2 regions of the Moritella sp. Urea-trap-13 genome follow, and region 1 is predicted to be linked to the other one. Evidence: predicted binding sites of a transcription regulator. Region 1 holds the regulator's gene; the other holds the start of a gene.
The links. Region 1 encodes sigma-54, which starts transcription at its own class of promoters, with help from an activator protein. Its sites were predicted from a motif close to GTTGGCACGNNNNTNGNNT; they were not measured.

Region 1 (8,324 bases):
AGATAAGGGTGTCGGTATCTGTGGTAAAGAAGGCCAGAGTATACCTGTTGGTGTTGGTCAGCCAACATTGAAATTAAACAGCATGACAGTCGGTGGCACTGGTAGCTAATTATGTTGCTCGACATAAAAAATGTCACGACTAACAAATAGCAGATAAAAATAAAGCCCTAGCAAGTATGTGATCACTTGTTAGGGCTTTATTGTTTGTACTGGTTAAATATTAAATGTGCCGAGATGGCTGATTAATATTATATACCGGCAATTTCACGTAGATGTTTAAAGATTTCTTTGCTTGGTTTCGCTGCTTTAAGCGGCTTTTCAGCTTTAAGTTCTTTATTCACTTGGCGAATAAGTAGACGTAATTTCTGACGGTCAGCATTTGGATAGGTTTCCAGTAATGTTGAGATCGCAGTATCACCACCGGCAATTAAGTTATCACGTACCATTTCTAGTTTTGCTAACTCAACCGTTGCTTGGTTGTACTTATTGGTGATCTTATCGTATGCCGCTTGGATTGGCTCAAGACCATCGCTGCGCATGATTTTGCACATGTACGATAGATGTCTGCTGTAAGCATCAGTACGTACAACAATTTTTCTTGCTGTGACGATTGCTGCAAGCATCTCTTCTGAAAAACCCATCTTGGCAATTTCAGCTTTACTGAGTAAAGCGATAGCGCCAGCGAGTTTCAGAGTCTTGGCAATTTCAATTTTGTTTTCTGCACGACTTTGATATAACTCGTCGTCTTCAGCGCGTCGGTAAGACTTTTCACTGGTAATATTTCGTTCTTTTACGCTCATAATATTCTTTTTCAAAACGATTGATATGTTAATTGTATCAGTTTATTGCTAATTGCGCAGTTGCTGGAGGAATTTTTATCGCATCATGGTATGCTAAATCCAGTATAACTAATAGAAACGAGCCCATGAACTTAAAACAGCAAATTACATTAGAACAAAATAAATTGGAATTAGCCGTTACTCAAGCACTCGAAATCGCCAAAAAAGCGGGCGCGAGTGACGCTGAAGTAGCTATTTCACGACAAACGGGTTTGTCTGTGAGTACGCGCATGGGTGAAGTTGAAAATGTTGAGTTCAACCACGATGGCGCGTTAGGTATCTGTGTATACCGTGGCCAACGTAAAGGTAATGCATCAACTTCTGATTTAAGTGAAGCCGCAATTCAAAGCACGGTTGCCGCGGCGTTAGATATCGCCTTACATACTGCTGAAGATGAGTTTGCTGGTTTGGCCGATCGTGAGCTGATGGAGTTTGCCCCGGCAGACTTAGATTTATGCCACCCGATTGAAATTAAGCCTGAGTATGCCATTGAGCAAGCGTGTCTAACTGAACGTCTAGCGTTAGCGCAAGATCCTCGTATTGTGAACAGTGAAGGTGCGTTTACCAGCCACACTAGTATTAAAGTGTATGGTAATAGTCATGGTCTAGTGAATGGTTATGCGAGTACCCGCCATAGCATGAGCTCAGTACTTATTGCTGAAGAGAACGGTGCAATGGAACGTGATTACGGCTACTCAATGGCTCGTGACGCAAGTAAATTGTGGACACCTGAACAGATAGCTACAGAAGCGGTTAATCGCACTGTAGACCGTCTAGGTGCGCGTAAAATTGATACTTGTAATGTCCCGGTGATTTTTCATCACGATGTTGCCAGTAGTTTAATGGGTCAATTAGTGATGGGCATCAGTGGCGGTAGCTTATACCGTAAATCATCATTTTTATTGGACAAGCTTGGTGAACAGATTTTCCCTGAGTGGTTGAATATCCAAGAACGCCCGCATATTAGAGGTGGCTTAGCATCCTCTATGTATGACGCTGAAGGCGTGCGTACTAAAGATTTGAATGTGGTAGAGCAAGGTATCTTAAAGAGTTACCTACTAACCAGTTATAGCGGCCGTAAATTAGGCATGCAAACAACCGGTCATGCTGGTGGTATCCATAACTGGAATGTCACTGGTAAAGGCGAAACATTAGGCCAGCTTTGTCGTCAAATGGGCACGGGCTTGTTAGTGACGGAATTAATGGGTCAAGGCGTTAATATTGTCACCGGTGACTATAGCCGTGGCGCGTCGGGTTTCTGGGTTGAAAATGGTGAACTGCAATATCCAGTACACGAGATCACCATCGCTGGTAACTTAACGGATATGTTCAAAAACATCGTTGCTGTGGGTAACGATATAGATGTGCGTAGCAGTATTTTAATGGGTTCTACACTGTTAGAGTCAATGCAGATTGCAGGTAATTAATTGCTGCTCGCCAGTGATATAGCCTAAACATTGCGTTAAAGATACAACAAAGCCTGTGTAATGATGACACAGGCTTTTTGCGTTATGGGCTTTTGCTTTGACTCGGACGGTTAACCGTAAACCAGTGTTGCCATGCCTAAGAAGGCAAATAAACCGACTACATCGGTAACTGTGGTGAGAGCCATACCGCCTGCTAATGCCGGGTCTATATTGTATTTTTTCATCACCAGTGGGATCACCACACCAGCCAGTCCGCCCATCGCCATATTAATAAACATCGCCCCACCAATGATCAGGCCCAGTGACGGGTCGCCTTTCCATAGCGAGACAATGATAGCGATAGAGATGGCCCAAATGGCGCCATTAAGAGCCCCAACCATGGCCTCTTTACCTATTAACCAACGGCTATTATCTTCGTTAATATGACCAACGGCCATACCACGAATCACCAGCGCTAAAGTTTGATTACCGGCAATACCACCCATGCTTGGTACTATGGTCATTAAAATAGCTAAGGTCGCTAATTGTTCTAAAGTGGCTTCAAACATATTCGATACGGATGCGGCGGTCAGTGCGGCAATTAGGTTAACCCCAAGCCAGAGTGTGCGGCGTTTGGTACTTTGTATCACGGGAGCGAAGGTATCTTCATCATCATCCATACCGGCCATGCCCATCATGTCATGCTCGGCATTTTCACGAATAATATCAACCACGTCATCAATAGTAATACGACCAAGCAGTTTCCCCGAATCATCAATGACAGGTGCAGAGATCCAATTATGACGCTCAAACAACTTGGCGACTTCGGAGGTATCCATATTGGCTGGTAATGTTTCAGCTTGGCGATCCATGATGGTATCGACCACACTGTTTAGATCTGTGGTGAGTAGCATCGCCAAAGATACATCACCCATTAAGCGATTATCTTTATCCACCACGTATAATGTATCGGTTGCTTCTGGTAGTTCTCCGCGTAAACGGATATAGCGTAAAATAACATCGACAGTGACATCTGGACGAAAAGTGATGGTATCAGTGTCCATGATACTGCCCGCAGTGTCTTCCGGATAGGCCATTGCCGCTTCTAGGCGATGGCGATCTTGGGTATCCATTTTCGAGATAACTTCTTGATAGATGCTATCTGGTAGACTACGGAGAATATTAGCCAAATCATCGGAATCTAAACCTTCAGTCGCTGCGACAAGCGATTCGGTATCCATGAGTTTGAGAATACTGGTTTTAGCATCTTCGTTGAGCTCGTCAAGGATCTCACCTTGCATTTCAGAATCGGTTAATCGCCATAGCAGTTTACGGCCTGCTGGTGGCGATGATTCGAGTAATAATGCGATATCACAAGGGGGGATCTGGTAGAGCATTCGTTTAACGTGAACAAACATACCACTATCAAGTGCTTCATTCAGTTCGCTTAAACGTAGGTGTGTGCTTTCATGCTCCATTTTTTCTGGCATATGTCGTCCCCATTCTTATTCTTTTGCTGCAAGACCTTGCTCGCAGGTGCTGCGCAATTCTAGCTTAATCTATATTTATAATCAGCATTAACAAGCGATACCATAAAATATAATAATAATTAACGGTATCGTTTTGTTAATGCTGAGAGTATTTAGCTAATTTTATGTTTGTTTTTTTCTAACGTTTGGTGACGCGTTTGTACTACTCGGTCTTGTAACTTAAAGCTTTTAGCGAGTTGTTCAGCGATGAATACTGAACGATGTTGACCGCCAGTACAGCCAATCGCAACGGTGACATAGCTGCGGTTATTTTTTTCTAATAGCGGTAACCAGGTGGTTAATAAGTTTTCAATTTGCATCGTAAAGCTCATTACCTCTGGTTGCTGACTGAGGTAATTAATCACCGGCTCATCGAGACCTGTGTAAGGTTTTAACTCTGGGATCCAATGTGGATTTGGCAAAAATCGTACATCAAAGACATAATCTGCATCCATAGGCAGGCCATGTTTAAAACCAAATGATTGAAAAACTAGGACTAATTGATTGTTTTTCTTGCCTAAAATACGCTCTTTTATTTGTTCGCTGAGCTCATGAATATTTAATTCAGAAGTATCGATTTTTAAATCAGCATGCAAAGCGATAGGACGTAATCGTTTTTCTTCTATTTCAATTGCTTGAGATAATGACAGCTCATCTTTGGTTAATGGATGCAGTCGTCTTGTTTCGCTATAACGCTTAATAAGCACTGATTTATTGGCATCAAGGAATAAACTGGTTAGTTCGGTGCTGGCTTTTAGCTCCGTAATGATGTCATTTAATTCTTGCTTATCAGTCGGTAGATTACGCACATCAATGCTGACTGCCATTTTTTCAGTTTTGGCATTTAAGGTTTGTAGTAGCTGTGGGAGTAAGGTGACTGGCAGGTTGTCTACGCAATAGTAGCCTAAATCTTCAAGTACCCGTAATGCAATTGATTTACCGGATCCTGATTGGCCGCTGACTATAATTAATTTCATATTTCATCCTCACATCTGCGCAGTTCATACACCATGACCTGAGCCAAAATTAGTTTGCTAATTTTAAACTCATGACGATATATAATAATGGGCTCATTATCCCGCAATTGATGTGGATATGATATGTTTTAATTATGGCAGGAGCATGAATACCTAAAGGAAAAATAGTTTTCCTTTAGGTTATTTGTTGTGGGACTAAAACTAATGGCGGATTAATTTTTCTTTATGCTTAATTACTTGGCGATCAAGTTTATCCATTAAGCCATCAATGGCTGCATACATATCGTTATGTTCATGTACGGCAAAGATTTCACCCCCGCTTAACTGTATTTTTGCTTCTGCAACTTGGAGTAGTTTTTCGACATTTAAGATCACATGGATATTGTTAATGTGATCGAAATGTCGTTCTAATTTGGAAAACTTGCTGTCAACGTAATCTTTCAGTGAATCTGTAATGTCTACATGTCTACCTGTTAAATTAATTTGCATATACGTCTCCCTTATGAAGGTTAGGTGAGTCCTATAACAGACTCTTGCGCTGATTCGATGGCGGTATACTCAGTGCTTCTCGGTACTTTGCAATAGTACGTCGAGCCACCTTGATACCTTGATCAGCAAGTAAATCAGCAATCTTGCTGTCACTTAATGGTTTGCTGACATTTTCTGCCGCGACCAATTTCTTAATTAATGCCCGGATGGCGGTTGATGAACACTCGCCGCCGTTATCTGTGCTTACATGACTTGAAAAGAAAAATTTCAATTCAAAAATACCACGTGGCGTGTGCATAAATTTCTGCGTCGTTACCCGTGAAATAGTTGATTCATGCATTTCAACTTCTTCGGCAATATCGTTGAGTACCATCGGCTTCATGGCTTCATCGCCATACTCAAAGAAATCAACCTGTCGTTGTACAATACTTTTTGTCACTTTTAGCAAGGTGTCATTACGACTTTCTAAACTTTTAATAAACCACTTAGCTTCCTGTACGTGGGTACGTACAAATTGCCCATCGCTACTGTTGCGGTTACCCGTCGAAAGATTAGAATATTCATTGTTCACTTTTAATCTTGGCACAATGTCAGGATTTAACGCTACTACCCACTGATTATTTTTTTTCTTTACTAACACGTCGGGAATAACGTAGAGGCCTTCCGTTTGATCAATAACATTACCTGGTCTTGGCTCCAAGCTCTGAATTAATTGCATGATCTCTTTAAGCTGTGGCTCTTTTAATTTTGTTTTACGGCTTAATTGACGGTAGTCGCGATTACCCAATAAATCCATATGAGAGTGAATTATTTGCTGACATTCGCTTAACCAAGGGGTATTTTTAGGTAAATGTTGGAGTTGGATCAATAAACATTCTTGCAGTGAGCGTGCTGCGACACCGATGGGGTCAAAGTGCTGAATGCGTTTTAGCACCGCTTCGACTTCATCTAATTCAATTTTTTCGTCGTTGTTATCATCAACTTCTTGGTGATCGATATCAACGCTATTAAGGATCTCTTCGCAGCTTTGGTTAAGGTAACCATGGTCATCAATACCATCAATAATGGCGATGGCAATAGCGCGGTCGATATCAGAAAATGGGGTTAACTCCATTTGCCACATCAAGTGCTCGTATAAACCTTCGCTGGTTTCACCTTGGTAAACTTGATCAAGTCCATCAATACCGGCACTACCGCTACTGTGGTTTTGTATTTGTGGGGTGTAGACATCATCCCAATTACTGTCATTGGGTAATTCATCTTGGATAGAGTCGCTGTTAAGCGCATCGCCAACTTCAATTTGACTGCTATCGGTCAGCGCAGCATCGTTATCGATGTCCTGACTATTGCCATCATGATCAGTATTACTCTCTGCATCGTTAGAAAGCGATTCATGGGGATCTTCTTGTTCTAGTAGTGGATTGCTATCTAGCGCTTCTTGAATCTCTTGCTGTAACTCCAAGGTCGATAATTGTAATAACCGAATCGCTTGTTGTAACTGTGGCGTCATTGCCAGAGATTGACTCATCCTAAGTTGTAATGATGGCTTCATCTAACGACTACTCTCTCTTCCTTAATGCGGCTAAGTATCAATATCAAACTATAGTCGGAATTGATCTCCAAGATATACTTCTTTCACTTTTTCGTTAGATAAAATCTCTTCGGAAGTACCTGATGCGATCAAATGTCCATGACTAACAATATAAGAGTGTTCACATACATCGAGCGTCTCACGTACGTTATGGTCGGTAATTAATACCCCTAAACCACGATCACGCAGGTGCTGAATAATTTTTTTAATATCACCAACCGAGATCGGATCAACACCGGCAAACGGTTCATCTAATAAAATAAACTTAGGATCAGCTGCCAATGCGCGGGCAATCTCAACGCGGCGGCGTTCACCACCGGATAAACTCATGCCTAAACTGTCGCGAATATGGGTGATATGAAATTCTTCTAGTAACTCTTCTAACTTTTCTTCGCGTTCAAAACGACTGAGTTCTGGACGTAACTCTAAGATGGCCATGATATTTTTAGTCACTGATAGGCGACGAAAAATGGAGGCTTCTTGCGGTAAATAACCAATACCTTGCTGTGCTCGAATATGCATTGGCTCATGCGTTAATTCTTGGTCATCAATGAAGATTTGTCCATGATCTCGTTTAACTAAGCCAACCACCATGTAGAAGGTGGTGGTTTTACCTGCGCCATTGGGCCCAAGCAAACCAACAATTTGGCCTGATTCAACTTCGAGACTCACATCTGAAACAACTTTTCGTTTGTTGTAACTTTTTGCTAAGTGTGATGCTTTTAAACGCGCCATATGAATTTATTTACTCTACTTAGTTTTAGTGTCTTCAGGAGTGAAAATGGTGATCACTCGATCTGATTCATTATTACCGCTCTCGGCTATCATTTCTTGTTTATCAATTTGGTAGATGATCTTGTTACCTTTGACTTCACTATCAGCCTGACGTAAACGTGCATTTATTGTTAATGTTAAACGCTTTTTACCCAGTTCGTAACGGATCTCATTCGACTCAGCATTAATCTTTTTGCCGTCATCAAGCTCTTGATAAAAAGTGGCGACGTTACCTGTGGCTATCATTACTTCTGTACCTTTACCACCCGGACTTAATACCGTTAGCTTATCAGCATGAATTAATATAGTCCCTTGAGTCACTACCACATTATCATAAAATATGACGCGGTTCTCTTTAATAAACACTTCTTGACGTTTGGCGTTTACGATAACATTTTCTTCAAAGTCAGACTCTAACGCGAGGGCTGAATTACTCATCAATAACGTTAACAGTAAAATTTTATATTTTTTCATCATTAGTATATATCGCTTTAACTTGCTTAAGGATAGTCATGTATTCTTGTTTTAAATCACCTTCCAGCCCAATCCCTGTTTGATTAAACAAGTCACCGGTAATGGTAATTAATTGATCGCTACGCACCAAGTTTGTGGCGAGCTCTAGTTGTAAATAACTGGTGGTGATGACATCTATATAATCATTTTTAGCCATGTTTTTGATAACCACATCATTGCGTAGTGTGGCAACATCCTCACTGCTA
Region 2 (8,324 bases), on a different contig from region 1:
TTAACAATGCTTAAACAACTTATCGTAACGCTTATTGGTGATGACAAATCAGGTCTCATAAATAATTTATCGCGTGTCGTCGCCGAACATAAGGGCAATTGGTTAGCAAGTAATATGAGTGAGCTCGCAGGGCAATTTGCCGGTATCTTACAAATTTCAGTTGACGATGAATATTACCGTGATTTATGTGAAGCATTAAGCCTCATTCCAGGCCTGACCATAAATTTCGCGGAAGGTAAAAATCAAAGTATCTGGCACCAATCACCTTGCCTAATTATTCAAGATAGTGACCGCCCTGGTATTATTAATGAAGTATCGCAGGTGCTTACGCAGTATGACATTGAATTGAAAGCGATAACAACCCATTGTAAAGACCTATGGCAGTCTGATAACAACCGTTTTTACGCCAAACTTAAGCTCGCATTACCTGAAAACCTCGATTATGATAAATTTAATGCGGCATTAGCAAAAATTTCGCCGACCTTAATTTCTGAAATGACCGAAGCATAACCAGGTACATAGCGACACAGCTAGATGACGACATAGATCACCAAACAAAACGGCGCCATTACCTAATAAGATAATGGCGCCGTATTTATGCTATATGATTTATGACAAAGGGTTTACGAAAAATAGCTTATGACACATTGATTAACGTTACTTTACCGTCTTCGTCCACTTCTGCAATATGACCTTTTGGCTCTTCCATCAACAGTAAAGCAACAAAGCCCACGATAGCCGTCACCGCAATGGCATAAAAGAACACCTGCGTTGATACGATTGAATACAACGTTAAATAAAATACTGCACCGACGTTACCATACGCGCCAGTCATACCAGCAATCTGCCCTGTTAAACGACGTTTGATTAATGGTACAGCAGCAAATACCGCACCTTCACCGGCTTGCACGAAGAACGAACATGCCATTGCTGTGGCGATAGCCAGTGGTAGTGACCATGTAGACGTAATTTGTGACATAGCATAATAACCAACGGCTAGACCCGCGGTAAGAATAAGTAAGGTTTTCTTACGACCAAAGCGATCACTAATCCAACCGCCACCAGGGCGAGACATCAGATTCATGAAGGCGTAAGAAGCCGCAACCATACCCGCTTCAGCCATACCTAAACCGAATGTTTCAGCAAAGAATAGTGGCAGCATAGACACCACGGCTAATTCAGAACCAAATGTTGAAAAATACAATACGTTAAGTACCGCAACTTGCTTAAACTTATAACGCTCAATCTCAGGTACTTCTTTAACAAAGATATCACTGTTTACTTGGTATGTTTTCCAGCAATCAAGTACATACAACACAGCTAAACCAAGATAAACCGAATAAGTAGTGGTCTCGGTAAACATATCAACCTGTAATAATTTCCACGCTAAAAGATCGAGCGTTAAATACATAGGTAGCTTCATAAATAGCAGTAAAAAGAAATCACCTTTGCTGGTCACTTCCATTGCACCGCCTTTTTTCGGACGGAAATAAGTCGACCCTTTTGGTGTATCGGTGACATTAAGATAATACACAACACTGAATGCTAAGCTCATCACTCCGGTGATGGCAATAGCATAACGCCAGCCATCTGGACCACCAAACAATAGCGCAACGGTCGGTAGTGTGAATGCTGCGGCAGCGGAGCCAAAGTTACCCCAACCACCATAAATACCTTCTGCCGTGCCTAATTCATTGGCAGGAAACCATTCACTAACGATACGAATACCAACCACAAAACCCGCACCAATAAGACCCATCATGAAACGCGCGATGGCCAATTGTTCGAAAGTCGTTGCCAGTGCAAACATAAAGCATGGAATTGAACAGACGGCTAATAAGGTCGAATAAACAATCCGAGGCCCGTATTTATCGGTTAACATACCAATAATAACCCGCGCTGGAATAGTCAAAGCGACGTTAAGAATCAGTAAGGTTTTCACTTCTTCCGTGGTAAGTCCCATGCTGTCTTTAATGGCTAACATTAATGGTGCGGCATTAAACCAAACCACAAAGGTAATAAAAAACGCCATCCACGATAGGTGTAATGTTTTCATCTTCCCTGAAAAAGACAATATGTTAAATTTTTCTTGTCCCATAAAAAATCCCTCTTCGATAATTAAAAAATATAAAACTTTTATCCTAGCTAAGGTATTGCAACACTGATGCCAACTAAAGGAATAATAAAAAATAACTAACAATCAACAACTTGCATTTAAACCGTTAAAAACCATTAGACCTAGACTGAAAAAACGCACCAAGATGGGGACTAAATGTGAGGAATGTATCACTTTATGAGCAATAATTCTAAACTTGCAATAACTCTAAACTTAACAACAGTTCTAAACTCAGCAATAAGTAGATCAGCGTAATCAAGGGCTCGGCGCAACTCAGTATGCCAGAAAGCAAAAAGCCCGCTACATAGCGGGCTTCGAATTATTTAACTTAAGTAAGTTGTATTACAGGGTAATACCGGCTTTCTTAAGGTCTTTTGTTGTCACTGAATTAGGTAGTGGGATGTAACCATCTTTAGCGACGATCTTCTGACCTTGTTTCGATAACATCAGTTTTAAGAACTCAGTTTGCATTGGTGATAATGCTTTGTTTGGGCTCTTGTTGATGTAAACGTATAGGTAACGAGACAGTGGGTATTTACCTGATGCAGCGTTATCTAGTGTTGCATCAATGTAGTTAGTACCTTTTTTCGCTAGAGCGACAGCACGTACGCCAGATGTCTTATAACCGATACCTGAGTAACCAATGGCATTCAGTGATGATGATACAGATTGTACAACAGAAGCTGAACCGGGCTGCTCATTTACATTGTTTTTAAAGTCACCTTTACACAACGCTTTCTTCTTAAAGTAACCGTAAGTACCTGATACTGAGTTTCGACCAAATAATTGGATATCACGTGATGCCCAAGAACCTTCTAGCCCTAATTCACCCCAACGTTCAATACGCTTAGCTTCGCCACATTTTAGTGTGCTTGAGAAGATTGCATCTACGTCAGCAATGCTTAAACCTTTAATTGGGTTATCTTTGTGTACGAATACCGCTAGAGCATCGATAGCAACACGAATTGCAGTAGGCTTGTAACCGTAACGTTTTTCGAACGCTTCAATCTCTTTCGACTTCATTTTACGGCTCATAGGACCGAATTGTGAAGTACCTTCTGTTAGTGCCGGTGGCGCTGTAGAAGAGCCCGCAGCTTGAATTTGTACATTAACACTTGGGTAAGTATGTTTGAATTCTTCAGCCCACAAGGTCATCATGTTTGCTAATGTATCTGAACCAACTGTAGATAGGTTACCAGAGATACCACTTACTTTTTGGTATTCAGGTAATTTAGGGTCTAGACCTGCTGCAAATGCGCTTTGTGAAGCGATTGCTGTCATTGATATCCCTAATGCTACAACAATTTGTTTAATATTCATTTTTTACTTCTCCAAGTATAATGTTTTATGTCGTCTTGATGACTAATAATGTTTTGTATCTCGTTTCTGTGACTACAAGTATCCAATTAACTGATGACAATCATATGAACAAAACATGACGGTTTGATGACAGTAGCCGATTTATGCTAAAAAAAGCCCATCACTTCAGTACTATCTAGTTAAAACCATATAAAATAAATTTATTTAGTTATTTTGAGTTGTATAACAGTTACTTACTAGCGGGTAATGTTTTTATATAAGTATAAGAATAATATATAAAACTTACAGGTTAATCATCTGTAAGTTTTAATTGTGATATGTGGCAAACTATACAGTGTGCCACATTAGACAATGGTCAATCTGAAATAGGAATGGTTCCATTTTTAACGTAGGCTATTGTAGCCGTAATTTTAGTTGCGTTACTAAAAAATCTTGCTAGGTATGCGGTAGGGTAGTATGTATCAATTAGTGTTTCTAACTGACCCAATAAAGTATCAAAATGTCTATCAATATTACCTTTTTCAACAGTCATTAAGGTAGTTTCACTCTTCAAACCAGATACTTGTTCCATAAGTCTGGCTGCTATCAAACGATTAGCATGAGTCAAAATTCCATAACGTTTCTTCGTATTGTATTGATCTGTAGTTGCTAGTCTTTTTTTCAGCAAATCTTCAATGTACTTGTGGTGCTTTACTACATTAATCAGCTTTACACCACTTACTGTAGGATTAAAAACAGAGCGATATTGACTACCATCTAAATTTTCAAAGAATTTACCACGAGCACTCTTTAAAATAGCTAGCGTTGTGGGATTCATTGTTAAACACGCTAAACCATCAAGTGCCTCATCTATATCTATAGAATATTCAATATCAGATACCTGATCACTTCTGAGTAATTGGTAACTATATTTTTCAACAGCTAATTCGTCTCTTAACCGCAATTGTTCTTTATGTTGAGAAGCAAAGTCTCGACCCAAAACTCGATTTTGATGATTGTTAGCTCTGGTTATTAAGTCAATAATTTCTTCATTCTCTCCAAGAGGTATATGAATAAACCGAACCTGAACTTTAATATCTGCAAGATGACTTGGGTCAATCTCACCTATATAGCCAATACTACTCACTGTTTGAGCACCATTAATTATACTGACATCTGTAAATTTAAAACGACCTCGGGTTCGATCTCGTTCATTGTTACGTCTATATGGTTGAACATTTCGAACTAATACCGTAATACCATTATTAAAGAACCAGAACTTATCTGGATTATTAGCAGCAGTATCTCGAATCGATTCATTTACATCCGTTTTACCAAGTAAGTTTCGAATGTTTTTGGTAAACAAATCGGATGAATGTTCTTGCCACCATTCGTGAACTTGATCTCCACCAACAATTCCATAATAAGCGGCATAAGGAGTTGCTATTTTACCGTACTCTTCGATCTCCACGTCAGGTAAATTAACAGAACTAGAATGCTGAAATCGCATCCATTCAGTTAGGTCTTCCGCAGAAACTAAGTGAACTTGAAAAGGAAGATCGTTATCAGGAGTACCAATTTCAACAATCGCAGCTTCGTTTAATTCATTTTGCCATTGCTGCATATCTCGCAGTATATCTGAAGCCGCACCTCTCTTACCTGTATGCGCCATTACAAACTTGAATTGATAATCGATAGAATCTAATGCTAGTTCGATATCAGCCCCTAGTGCTTGTAAGATCTCATCAAAACGTCCAAAGTCACACTCTTGCAAATATTCACATGCAGTTTTAAAGCGTAAAAAATCTGAGGTTGTCCAAGTGGCATTCCCTGCTTGATTAAATTTAGCCTGAACTACAACAACCGTTTTTTCGTTATGGTTAACGAAAATGCCATCGATCCCGCCATCCTCAGGACTATCACAGACTCCTTTAGCCGCTTGAATATCATCTGCTTTTCCCAAGTAATGGATCGCAAAAGCGGCAATTGCTCTGCTAGACATTTTCACTGAGTAATCAGTATCTGTTGTGTTACAGCTACGTTTATGTATATTCGTTTCAAAGCGTTGCTTTAGAGATTTTCCAATACGTTGAGCCACAACGCCAGCAGTGGCTCTAGCCGCAGAAGAGTTATCTTCAGCAGATAATGAATGAACTAATGCCATACTTAGCCTATAAATAGTTACAGTTAAAATGTAATCTCATGATAACACAGCATTTTAAGCTTAATCCCTCATTAAATTAAAAAATATAAAAAGCTGTTTTAGGTTACTAACTTATTATTTTAAACTTCTGCCAATATTTTCTGAATTGCTAGAACGAATCCATTTTTAAACAGTGGACGACTATTCTCATCTTTTACTGCACCATATTTAGTTACAGTCCAACCTCGTTGATCTAGTTTCACCTCATCAATAGCATCTTTTAATGCCTCAACATCTCCTTCAAGCAAGACACCGTCAAAATACGGTAATACTTCAACTCCTTTCTTTACTTGTACTGGATGAATTATTTGGTTTGGACGTATATCTACAACGACTTCAGTGTTTTGTTTTAAGATACGATTCTCTGCTTTTAGCTTATTCTTTTCGGCAATAATTTGACCAAAAACAGCTCTCATAGCTGGGTCATCTAACCGCTTTAAAAGCTCCATATCTGATGGTACATCATGCTTTCTCGAATGAGGCACAGGAGGCTTTTTCATTGTAGTGTTAGCTTTTGTCGCCCATGTATCAATAAGAAGGCGGAAGTGTTCACCTGTTTTATTACGGATACTAACCGTACCAATACCACCATCAGCCTTAGATAATCGACCAATCGTTGCAATAGAGTAGTCTTGCTCTCCTGCATTAAATCGGGATTCTAATAAGGCATTGAGATTATCTAATGAACCTCTTGTACGTTGTGTTTTCCCTGTTTTTAGGTCTTCCAAGATCACATTAATATCAACTTGCATTTAGCAATTCTCCCACGGTTCCTTTATTTTTTAACGACTTAATTGATATACCATCAACGGATTGTTTAATTTGATGTTCTAATGCTGTTACTCCTACATCAAGAAGTTTACTATCTTGCATGAATTGCTCTAATTCGAAATAGCTCGTAACTTGTTTATAGCCATCGAGTTTATCCGTCGGATTAGCTTGCAGTGCCATTTGACGCATCATCGCGTTTGCAGCAATAAGCTGCTGGTCTTTGTCTAGCATTAAGAGTTGCGGCATATAACCTTTACGCATCATGATTCTGCTTAGACTTTGCGTTCTATCTTGAATTGCTGGTGTTTTCTTCACATCATCTAACATGTCTGGATAAATTTCAGCATCATCACAGAGTAAAGAAAGGTGTAATAACTCCGATGTGGTTTCCATGAATCCAACTTTGATGTCGTTCTCAGACCCTACGGCAACGAGCTTATTAGTGCTATCCGTTTCAGCTCGCTCTTGCTCAATTTCAATCAAACGACGAATCAGGTTAAAAGTTGCAATCCAATCTTTCGTGTACTCATCAGCGCCTACTAATTGTTTTTCATATCGACGTTGAAGTGCTTGTAATTCACTATGCTGAATAAAAGGCTTACCCTCCATTTCTGCTTCGTATTTTAATTCTTCCATGACCTCAATTTCGCCCTCTAGCTTTACAGCTAAATTAACGGATTCATGGGTTTTATAACTCATAAAGTTAAGGTGAGCATTTAACGCAGGAAGATAACGAGCTTCGGTGATAAACCATCGGCATCGAACACAGTTTTCTGAACCGTGTGGTACTGAGCCGTAAACACTTGATGCTGAACCTCTGGCTGCAATGAATTCACCTCCGTTCCAGCATCCTGCGACCGTTGCAGTTTCATCTGAACGAACAGTATTACCGCCCGCTAGACATAGCCCATGGTGACGATTCTCCCATCCAATTGGATTTCTATTAACAAGAGCTACCTCGATAGCTTGGCCATCGTTATAGGCCATTTTGCATTCTATTTGACGCATTTCTGCATCTTTAAGAAACGTGCGAACGCTTTCTTGAGATTTATCATCAAGCAATTTATCAGCGGCGGTCATTTTTTCCTTCATAACCGCAGGGGTAAGTTTGGTATAATATACCGTCATTAGAATGCGTGAATGACCAGCTAAAAGCTTTGAGACTACAGCCAAAGGCAACTTGGCATCCATGATGTAACAGGTAATAAGCGATACACGAAGGCTATGCAAAGGAAACTCTGTTCTTTTCTTCTGCAATTTATAATCTTCACCATAGTCATGAACTAATCGTAGTACTGTACCATCAGATAGTGTGTCGCCAGAAACTAAAAGATCTTGTTCAAGTTGCTGTAATAATTTGTACCAAATAGTTTGTATTGGCGTTTCAAGAATAGGCTTAATTCTATCCTCTATCTTAGCTGAAGCAGCATCTCGAAATAGAAAACAACAGTGCCCCATTGCGCTCAAATAAGCTTTCGACTTTGTTGTTCTTGTATGCTTTGTCTTTAATGTATGACAATCAGTAGGCTTACTAATAGGATTGTATTTTTCTTGCCAATTACGTAGTTTTTCAAGCCAGTACAATACGTCTTCGTTTTGCCAAGGGATTTCATAGCCACGCTCAAATTCATCCTTATTTTGGTCTGCTGTTTTATTTGTGCTGATATACAAACTGGTGTATTCAAGCCCTGTTGCATTGTCTTTAAATTGACGAAAAACCCCTTTGCTGTAGCGATTCAAAGCAAAGCTATTTGGGTTTTTAATCCAGTTACCATTTTCATAACGTAGAGTGTCAGCTTCACCAGAATCGAGCATACGCACCTGATAGGTACGTAGAGGTAAGTGCAGTTTAATAAACAGTACCATGCTTGTTACAGGCGACCATATTTGATGAATGGTGATACTCTCTCCATTGCGAGTAACTTCTTTGCTGCG

Region 2: a site for sigma-54 is predicted at 2,154-2,172, ahead of CXF93_RS18010 (NarK family nitrate/nitrite MFS transporter). Genes of this name have one in related genera too.

Annotation. Positions count from the first base shown of each region.
Region 1 covers NZ_PJCA01000039.1:289,586-297,909, reverse strand. Annotated here, with positions in the region: gene tldD (metalloprotease TldD) at 1-109, shown strand, start outside; gene yjgA (ribosome biogenesis factor YjgA) at 249-800, opposite strand; gene pmbA (metalloprotease PmbA) at 926-2,266, shown strand; gene mgtE (magnesium transporter) at 2,377-3,735, opposite strand; gene rapZ (RNase adapter RapZ) at 3,888-4,751, opposite strand; gene hpf (ribosome hibernation promoting factor) at 4,953-5,240, opposite strand; gene CXF93_RS20235 (RNA polymerase factor sigma-54) at 5,272-6,792, opposite strand; gene lptB (LPS export ABC transporter ATP-binding protein) at 6,841-7,566, opposite strand; gene lptA (lipopolysaccharide transport periplasmic protein LptA) at 7,582-8,082, opposite strand; gene lptC (LPS export ABC transporter periplasmic protein LptC) at 8,066-8,324, opposite strand, start outside.
Region 2 covers NZ_PJCA01000038.1:9,114-17,437, forward strand. Annotated here, with positions in the region: gene CXF93_RS18005 (glycine cleavage system protein R) at 7-510, shown strand; gene CXF93_RS18010 (NarK family nitrate/nitrite MFS transporter) at 638-2,098, opposite strand; gene CXF93_RS18015 (PstS family phosphate ABC transporter substrate-binding protein) at 2,459-3,436, opposite strand; gene CXF93_RS18020 (AIPR family protein) at 3,792-5,579, opposite strand; gene gmtX (gamma-mobile-trio protein GmtX) at 5,699-6,370, opposite strand; gene CXF93_RS18030 (VPA1269 family protein) at 6,360-8,324, opposite strand, start outside.